One region of the Bacillus methanolicus genome, then DNA from elsewhere that is predicted to be linked to it. Evidence: a T-box and tRNA genes for the amino acid it is inferred to sense, from the RefSeq annotation. Region 1 holds a T-box; the other holds one or more tRNA genes.
The links. The T-box of region 1 lies ahead of leuS (leucine--tRNA ligase). A T-box ahead of a tRNA ligase gene usually reads a tRNA of that ligase, here a tRNA-Leu.

Region 1 (4,427 bases):
ATAGCCCCTGTAATAAAGAAAGGCAGCATAAGAGCAAACCTCATATCCTTTACTTTGATCACATTTTTGCTATGAGCATATGCAACGCCTTTTTTCCAATCAATACCCCATGCAATCTTATTCCAAGGGACTTTTCCGGCATACCGAAAACCTATTATATGCATAATCTCATGTACAATAATACCAATTAAGAAACAAACAATAAAGAACAGAAAACTGCCAAGTGTAATTTGAAAATCTGATTTGTTATGAAGAAATCCATGCATTATAGCTGCAATGATGATCAAACCAATTGTTAAGGCGAATGAAACGATTGTTACGGCCAAAACAGAAAAGGTCACGACTGTCTCACGTATATTTTTGATTTCCACTTTATCCCCCTATTCAGCTGTTCTTTAAAAAACTATACGAAAAAAATAGCTGATTTGTTCCAAAAAAAATCCCCCGTATTGGAAACCGGGGGATGAACATGTTAATTTGCGACAATATTTACGAGTTTTCCTGGCACAGCAATGACTTTCCGAACGGTTTTTCCATCAATTTGTTCTTTAATTTTATCATCGTCCATCGCAATTTGCTCTAATGTTTCTTTCGTTGCATCAGCAGGCACGAACAGCTTTGCTTTTACTTTTCCGTTTACTTGAACAACGATTTCGATTTCATCATCCACAAGCTTTGCTTCATCATATGCCGGCCAAGCTTCATAAGCAATCGTACCGCTGTGTCCAAGCTTTTCCCAAAGCTCTTCAGCAATATGCGGACATATTGGAGAGAGCAATTTCACAAAACCTTCCATATAAGCTTTCGGAAGAACGTCAGCTTTGTATGCTTCGTTAATAAATACCATTAATTGAGAAATCGCAGTATTAAAGCGCAAGCCTTCAAAGTCTTCCGTCACTTTTTTAACTGTTTGATGGTAAACTTTTTCAAGGACTTGAGCATTGTCGGTTTCTTGAATTTTTGGATTGAGCGATCCGTCTTCTTCTACAAACAAGCGCCATACACGGTCAAGGAAGCGGCGGGAACCATCCAGCCCATTTGTTGACCAGGCTTTGGAAGCGTCAAGCGGACCCATAAACATTTCATATAATCGGAGTGTATCAGCCCCGTGGCTTATTACGATATCGTCAGGGTTGACAACATTCCCTCTTGATTTGCTCATTTTTTCATTATTTTCACCAAGAATCATACCTTGGTTATACAGCTTTTGGAATGGCTCTTTTGTTGGAACAACTCCAAGATCATATAAGAATTTATGCCAGAAGCGTGCATATAGTAGATGAAGAACGGCATGTTCTGCACCGCCGATGTAAATGTCAACCGGAAGCCATTCTTTCAGTTTTTCAGGATCTGCTAACGCATTTTCGTTCCTTGGGTCAATATAACGCAAATAGTACCAGCAGCTTCCCGCCCATTGCGGCATTGTATTTGTTTCACGACGGCCTTTCTTTCCTGTCACTGGGTCGACAACATTTACCCATTCCTCGATGTTAGCCAAAGGTGATTCACCTGTGCCGGACGGTTTGATTTCTGTTGTTTTTGGAAGGGTCAGCGGCAGCTCTTCTTCCGGAACAGCCGTCATTGTACCGTCTTCCCAATGAATGATAGGGATTGGCTCACCCCAATAACGCTGGCGGCTGAACAGCCAATCACGAAGGCGGTATGTTACCTTCTTCGTGCCGATTCCTTTTTCCTCAAGCCAACTAATCATTTTATTGATTGCTTCTTCCTTATTCAGACCGTTAAGAAATCCTGAGTTTACATGCTCTCCGTCTCCGGTATAGGCTTCCTTCTCAATATTTCCGCCTGCAACTACTTCTTTAATCGGGAGACCAAATTTTTTCGCAAATTCATAGTCACGCTCATCGTGGGCCGGCACTGCCATAATCGCACCTGTTCCATAGCTGGCAAGTACATAATCCGCAATCCAGATCGGCATTTTCTCGCCGTTAGCCGGGTTGATCGCATAAGCGCCCGTAAATACACCTGTTTTTTCCTTTGCTAAATCAGTCCGCTCAAGATCGCTTTTGCTCTTGATTTGATCGATGTACTTTTCAACTGCCTCACGTTGCGAATCAGTTGTAATTTCTTTTACTAATGCATGCTCAGGAGCTAGCACTGCGTAAGTTGCCCCGAAAAGTGTATCCGGGCGGGTTGTAAATACGGTAAATGTGCCGTCATGACCTTCGATGTTAAAGGTAATTTCTGCACCTTCAGAACGGCCGATCCAATTGCGCTGCATTTCTTTAATGCTTTCCGGCCAATCCAATTCTTCTAAATCTTCCAGCAAGCGGTCAGCATAGGCAGTAATTTTCAGCATCCACTGTTTCATTGGACGGCGTTCGACCGGATGGCCGCCGCGCTCACTTTTCCCATCAATGACTTCTTCATTTGCCAAAACAGTTCCAAGTGCAGGACACCAGTTAACAGGCACTTCATCAATATAGGCAAGTCCTTTTTCATAAAGCTTTAGGAAAATCCATTGTGTCCATTTATAATAGTCCGGATCTGTCGTATTGATTTCACGATCCCAATCATAGGAAAATCCAAGCGATTTAATTTGCCGGCGAAAATTATCAATATTGTGTTTCGTGAATTCTGCCGGATCATTTCCCGTATCAAGGGCATACTGTTCAGCAGGCAATCCGAATGCATCCCATCCCATCGGGTGAAGAACATTATATCCCTGCATCCGCTTCATGCGCGACAAAATATCTGTAGCGGTATATCCTTCCGGATGGCCGACGTGAAGCCCTGCACCTGAAGGATATGGAAACATATCGAGAGCATAAAATTTCCTTTTGCCTTTTTCTTCGCTTGTTTTAAAAGTTTTATTTTCTTCCCAATATTTCTGCCATTTCTTTTCAATTTTCTGATGATCAAAGCTCATTGTTTTTCCTCCTGTTTACTGAATTGTATTTAAATCGTTATGGTGAGATCGTTTAAATCAGCTTTATTTAAGGGGTGCAAAATGGTGTTTTTCGACCATACTCATTAACAAGACCTTTAAATATAAAAAACCTCTCATCCCAAAAAGGGACGAGAGGATTATGTATAGTTCTCCCGCGGTACCACCCACATTAGTGTGCAACCACACTCACTTCATTCATCCTTAACGCGGAAAACGGCAAGCATTACTAACATTTTCACACTTGCAACTCAAAGGCGAGTTCATGATGTGCCCGGCTGGCTTGCACCGACCGCCAACTCTCTTATACGGGCGAGTCCACCATTACTACTCCTTTTCACTGTCTTTCTCAATATTAACTATAGGGATATTGATATTGTAATAAATTTCCCTTCAGGATGCAAGCGGGCCAATCATTAAGGAGCCTGTAATGGATATTATAATCTCCATTAAGGAAAAGGTGACAAAGAAATTAGGAAACAGCTTGAGAAAAGATGATTTCCAATGAGCTTTACTAAAAAGTCTTCTCTAAATTGAATACATTCGTACTGACAAACATACACATAGCTTTTCAAGATACGCGAAATCCACAACGAAATTGGAAAACACCTTTTTTAGCTTGTTTCTTTAATGATCCGTTAATGTTTATGTAAAATGATCTTTTCAAAGCTTCCTTTTCACTTGTGGAAAATGCTTTTTGATCAATCAAGAACTTGCGCTTTAATATTCTTTACCTCAAAAAGGAATATTGACAAAAAAATCTAATATTTTAATGAATAGTAAAAAGGAGGGAATGCCATATGCCATTTATACAATTAAAAACGATGTTGAACTGTATTATGAAGATTCAGGTTCAGGAACCCCGGTTATCTTTATTCACGGAGTTTGGATGAGCAGCCGTTTTTTCCATAAACAAAAAGATTATTTTAGCAAGGAATTCCGGTTCATATCTTTAGATTTGCGGGGACACGGCCAATCCTCCCATGTCCATAAAGGACATACGATTTCTTCATATGCAAAAGACTTGCATGCATTTATAGAAAAACTTCAATTGAAAAATGTTGTTCTTGCAGGCTGGTCCATGGGTGCATTTGTTGTTTGGGAATACATTAAGCAATTTGGAGAAGAAAATATTATTGGAACTGTCATTATTGATGAACTGGCCTCTGATTTTAAATGGCCGGATTTCCCAATCGGAGCTTTTACGTTTGAAACACTGATTCATTTTATGCAGGAAATCCAGAATAACCGTGAAAACTTTGTAAATGGCTTTATTCCTCTTATGTTTAAAAATGAATTAGCTGAAAAAGATCTAAAATGGATGATCGATGAAGTGACGAAACTGCCTGAATCCATCGCAAGTGCTATCCTGTTCGATCAATCGATTGTTGATTACCGCCCTATGTTATCTTCGATTCAAAAGCCAGTATTGCTGTGCTTTGGAAGAGAAGAAAAATTAGTACCGGTTGCTGCCGGCGAGCATCTGCATGAAAACATTCCAAAATCCGAGTTAGTGATT
Region 2 (4,427 bases), on a different contig from region 1:
ATAATTCCGCTTAATATCGCTTTACCCGATAATCTTTCCTTGAAGAAAAAATAAGTACCTATAAAAGCAAAGATAGGCTGCAATGTTACAAGAACTGTCGAGCTTGCAACAGATGTGAAATTTAAAGACTCAAACCAGAAGATAAAATGAAATGCTAAAAATAAACCGGCTACAATGGAATATAGCCAGTCTCTCATCGTAATAAAACGGAGCTCGCCGGCATATTTCAAAAGAAAGAGCGGCAGCATAAATAAAACTGAAAAAAATAATCTATAAAAAGCAATTACACCCGAGGGCGAAGCAGCTACCTTTACAAGAATGGCGGATGTTGAAACTGCTATGACCCCAATTGCGAGGGCAAGGTATGGATTTACTTTCTGATCCCGCATAGTCTAACTCCTTTGCCTCTTTGGTTTAAAATTACACCATTTTACACCATGAAAAGGGGTAATTCTTATGAAATTATTAATTTTTTAAATGCTAAGAGAAAATTGGTCTCATTACTTTTTTCCAGTTACTCCAAGTTCTCAACTTCCACCTGATTAACCCCTGCCAATGATTTCAATTGGTGATAAACTTCTGTCGTATAAACATTTTTATTTGTGGTGATAATACCACTGATCGTAACGTCATCCTTTTCTTCTTTTAATTTAATTCGTTTTATCCCTATTTTCCTGCTTTTCATTTCTATCAATAAATTGGTTAAATCTGTTGTTTTATCAATGATTATCTTAAATTTGATTTCTTTTTCACTTAACTTTTTTGGTCCAATCCACTCAAACAAAAAAGGGATGATTTTTACTCCAACGATAATAAAAATAACACCTAGAAAAGCCTCTATGTAAAAACCAGCACCAATAGATATTCCGATTCCTGCGGAAGCTAAAACTAATGCGGCAGTTGTTAATCCTGATATAGCCTCATTGCTTCTTCGTAAAATCACCCCTGCCCCCAAAAAACCAATTCCGCTAATGATATACGACGGTATGCGCCCGGGATCCATTGGACGAGAGTATTCTTTAGAATAAAGAAAAGCGGACTCATAAGATACAATCGTTAATAAACAAGCCATAACTGAAACAATTTGGCATGTTTTTAAACCTAAAGGCTTCCCCTTTAATTCTCTTTCTAATCCAATGACCAAACCCGCTAATCCAGCAAAAATTAATTTTACCAACACTTCATTTTTTATTAACGATTCGACAATCTGATTCATTTTCTCTCCCCTTTAACCTGTATTTAAATCTTTTTATTAATATATAACATAATTACAGTGATAAGTTTTTAATTCTGTTTAATTGATTTCATAATATTTATTAAATAATTTAAACTGAAACATGATTAGAATCAAAGTTTGTAAAGAGTTTACCAAAATTTCAACTGCTTTTTAAAAAATTTTTCTATTGCATAGAAAGTAAAATGCCGCTATAATATCTTCTGTACCTCATACGGGGCATTAGCTCAGCTGGGAGAGCGCTTGCATGGCATGCAAGAGGTCAGCGGTTCGAGCCCGCTATGCTCCACTTAATAGCTTATGATGAAACGCCATTTCAATTGAAATGGTGTTTTTTATTGAAGATAGATGGGATTACTCAGTCAAACTTACATTTTTTCTAATACTTTACAGATGAAAATTTTTTGGAAATATGCTATATTATTCACCGTCGGTTTAACAAATTCAATTAAGCGGATGTGGCGGAATGTCAGACGCGCTAGATTCAGGTTCTAGTGGTAGTAATACCGTGGGGGTTCAAGTCCCTTCATACGCATTTTTTCAGGCTTCAACTTTTTTGGTTGAGGTCTTCTTAAATTGACCTTAAATTATTTCATTAAAGGGATCTGTATCCATCCACTCCCTTTAAAGCTTCTCAATCGGGAAGTAGCTCAGCTTGGCAGAGTACCACGTTCGGGACGTGGGGGTCGCAGGTTCAAATCCTGTCTTCCCGACCATCATAAAAATGCGTGTGTAGTTTAATAGTAGAATTTCAGCTTCCCAAGCTGACGGCGGGGGGGCGATTCCCATCACCCGCTCTGCAGCCTAGTTTGGCGAAATAATTCATATCTATCATTCTGGAGAAGTACCCAAGTGGTTTAAGGGGGCGCACTCGAAATGCGCTAGGACGGGCAACCGTCGCGTGAGTTCGAATCTCACCTTCTCCGCTTATTGTTTGGCAAAAAAAGACTTTTAACTTATAGAAAGATTGAAAATGCCGGGATTTTTCTCGGCATTTTTTGCATTTCTATAACAGAAAAAACTTTAGGTGCTTAAGAATTCAAATTTTTCCTTCTTCGAAGCAGAAATTGACATGTAACCAAAAGGTTTTATATACTTAAATACGAAACCTTTTGGTTGCATATCTATTTAAAAACGGAGGTAAGTCATATGGAAGTAAATCAGCCAAGCAAAGTTCCAGACATCCGTAAAACAACCGTATTTAATGCACCAATTCAGAAAGTATGGGAAGCAGTAGCAACTTCAGAGGGCATCGCTGCATGGTTTATGCCAAATAATTTTGAGCCAAAAGTCGGGCATGAATTTACTTTACAGTCACCTTTTGGACCATCACCTTGCAAAGTTCTTGAACTTGACCCGCCTCACCGCCTTTCCTTTTCGTGGGATGAAAGTTGGCATGTTTCTTTTGAATTAAAGGAATTGGAAGGAAAAACGGAATTTACACTCATTCATTCCGGTTGGGGTGATCCGAATGAAATAATGACAAAGCCGGGAGAAACACAATCCGTCATAAGAAACCGAATGAACAATGGCTGGGAGTCTATTGTTAAAGAGAAACTCCGTAAAGTAGTTGAGGGTTAATGTCAGCAGCGAAAAAGCATGATATTTTCCAAGCAATCGCTGATCCTACCCGGCGTAAGATGCTTCGACTTCTCGCTGAAAAAGAATTGCCTGTCACTGAAATAAGCAGGCACTTTCCTATGAGTCGTACAGCAGTTTCGAAACATTTACGCGTTCTTTCTGAATCGAAACTTGTCAGTGTCAAGAAATCGGGGAGGGAGAAGCTTTATAAGCTCCAACCGGACGCACTGCTCGAACTAAAAGAATGGCTTTCCTTTTTCGAGCAATTTTGGGAAAATAAGATTTCAATGCTTCAACATTTTGTGGAAAATGAAGAGATAGGCGAATTAAATCTTATAGTACCTAACAATGAGGAATCGAATGAATGATACCGGTCTTAATGACCAAAAAAGGTAAGCAATCATATTCAATATGACGAATATGTGCTTACCTTTTATTTTTTCGTCTAAAGATTAAAATGTATGGGCTAATTCCTTAGCGCGGGCAATTGCATTTTCTTTAATTTCTTGAGCTTTGTCAGGCATTGCATTGTGTCCTTCAATAAATAAGCCTTCAAGTGAAGGAACGCCGAAGAATTTCATCATAGCGTCGATGAATCTGTGGCCCATTTCTAATTCAGCTGCCGGACCTTCTGAATAGATACCGCCGCGTGCTTGAATGTGCAATGCTTTTTTATCTGTTAACAAACCAACTGATCCTTGTTCTGTATATTTAAAAGTTTTTCCTGCAACAGCAACTGAATCAAGATATGCCTTCATAACTGGAGGGAATGAAAAGTTCCACATAGGAGTTACGAATACATATTTATCTGCTGCGATGAACTGTTCGCACAACTCTGAAAGTCGGCCCACTTTTGCTTTTTCTTCAGCGGTAAGTTCTTCGAATGATTGTCCTGAACGAAGTTTTCCCCAACCGCTAAGTACGTCTGCGTCAATTTGCGGAATGTTTTCTTTAAATAAATCAATATGAACCACTTCATCGTTCGGGTTGACTTCTTTATAAGTATCGATAAACACTTTTCCTGCTGCCAAGCTGTAGGATTGTGTTTCATTTAGCGGGTGAGCCGTGATGTACAATACTTTTGCCATGATGTTTTTCACCTTTCTTTTATTAAATTTTCTTTGACATTTTAGTTTTCATCAGAAAACTAAATAATAGTCAAAAAATATATCTCGAATTAAATTATTTTTAATTCGAGATAAATAATACTAAAATTTTTTTTTCGAATCAACCATTTTGTCTCTGAATAAATATAAAAAAGATTTGCCTGAAATGACAAATCCTTTTTATATTACTAATTATTATCAAATGAATAAGGATTGCGACCTATGATTTTTCTCATTTCATCAGTTATCTCAAAATAATCATTTCCTGCAGACTCATCAGAAACCGTATTTTCCAACTGTACGCTGCCATCATAGTACATAGGTTTTTGTTCCAATTATTTTCACCTCCACAAACTATTAGGCAAACGATATACATTTATCTAAATATATTTTATCATTAATATGAAAGATTTTGAATATTTAATAAATATTATTTTTTTATAATTATCTCTATATATTAGAAGGTCTTGATCTTTACTGCCAAAGCAATTATAATTAAAAACTGA

Region 2: it encodes a tRNA-Leu, which carries the amino acid that the T-box ahead of leuS (leucine--tRNA ligase) is inferred to sense. The anticodon was not compared.

Annotation. Positions count from the first base shown of each region.
Region 1 is NZ_PNFF01000001.1:2,296,594-2,301,020, forward strand. It holds gene C0966_RS11460 (DUF3267 domain-containing protein) at 1-371, opposite strand, end outside; gene leuS (leucine--tRNA ligase) at 473-2,890, opposite strand; T-box leader at 3,033-3,258, opposite strand; gene C0966_RS11470 (alpha/beta fold hydrolase) at 3,702-4,427, shown strand, end outside.
Region 2 is NZ_PNFF01000005.1:1,455-5,881, forward strand. It holds gene C0966_RS17985 (DMT family transporter) at 1-389, opposite strand, end outside; gene C0966_RS17990 (MgtC/SapB family protein) at 515-1,216, opposite strand; tRNA gene C0966_RS17995 (tRNA-Ala) at 1,451-1,523, shown strand; tRNA gene C0966_RS18000 (tRNA-Leu) at 1,687-1,769, shown strand; tRNA gene C0966_RS18005 (tRNA-Pro) at 1,874-1,950, shown strand; tRNA gene C0966_RS18010 (tRNA-Gly) at 1,961-2,031, shown strand; tRNA gene C0966_RS18015 (tRNA-Ser) at 2,073-2,160, shown strand; gene C0966_RS18020 (SRPBCC family protein) at 2,384-2,815, shown strand; gene C0966_RS18025 (ArsR/SmtB family transcription factor) at 2,815-3,183, shown strand; gene C0966_RS18030 (FMN-dependent NADH-azoreductase) at 3,268-3,903, opposite strand; gene C0966_RS18035 (hypothetical protein) at 4,110-4,256, opposite strand.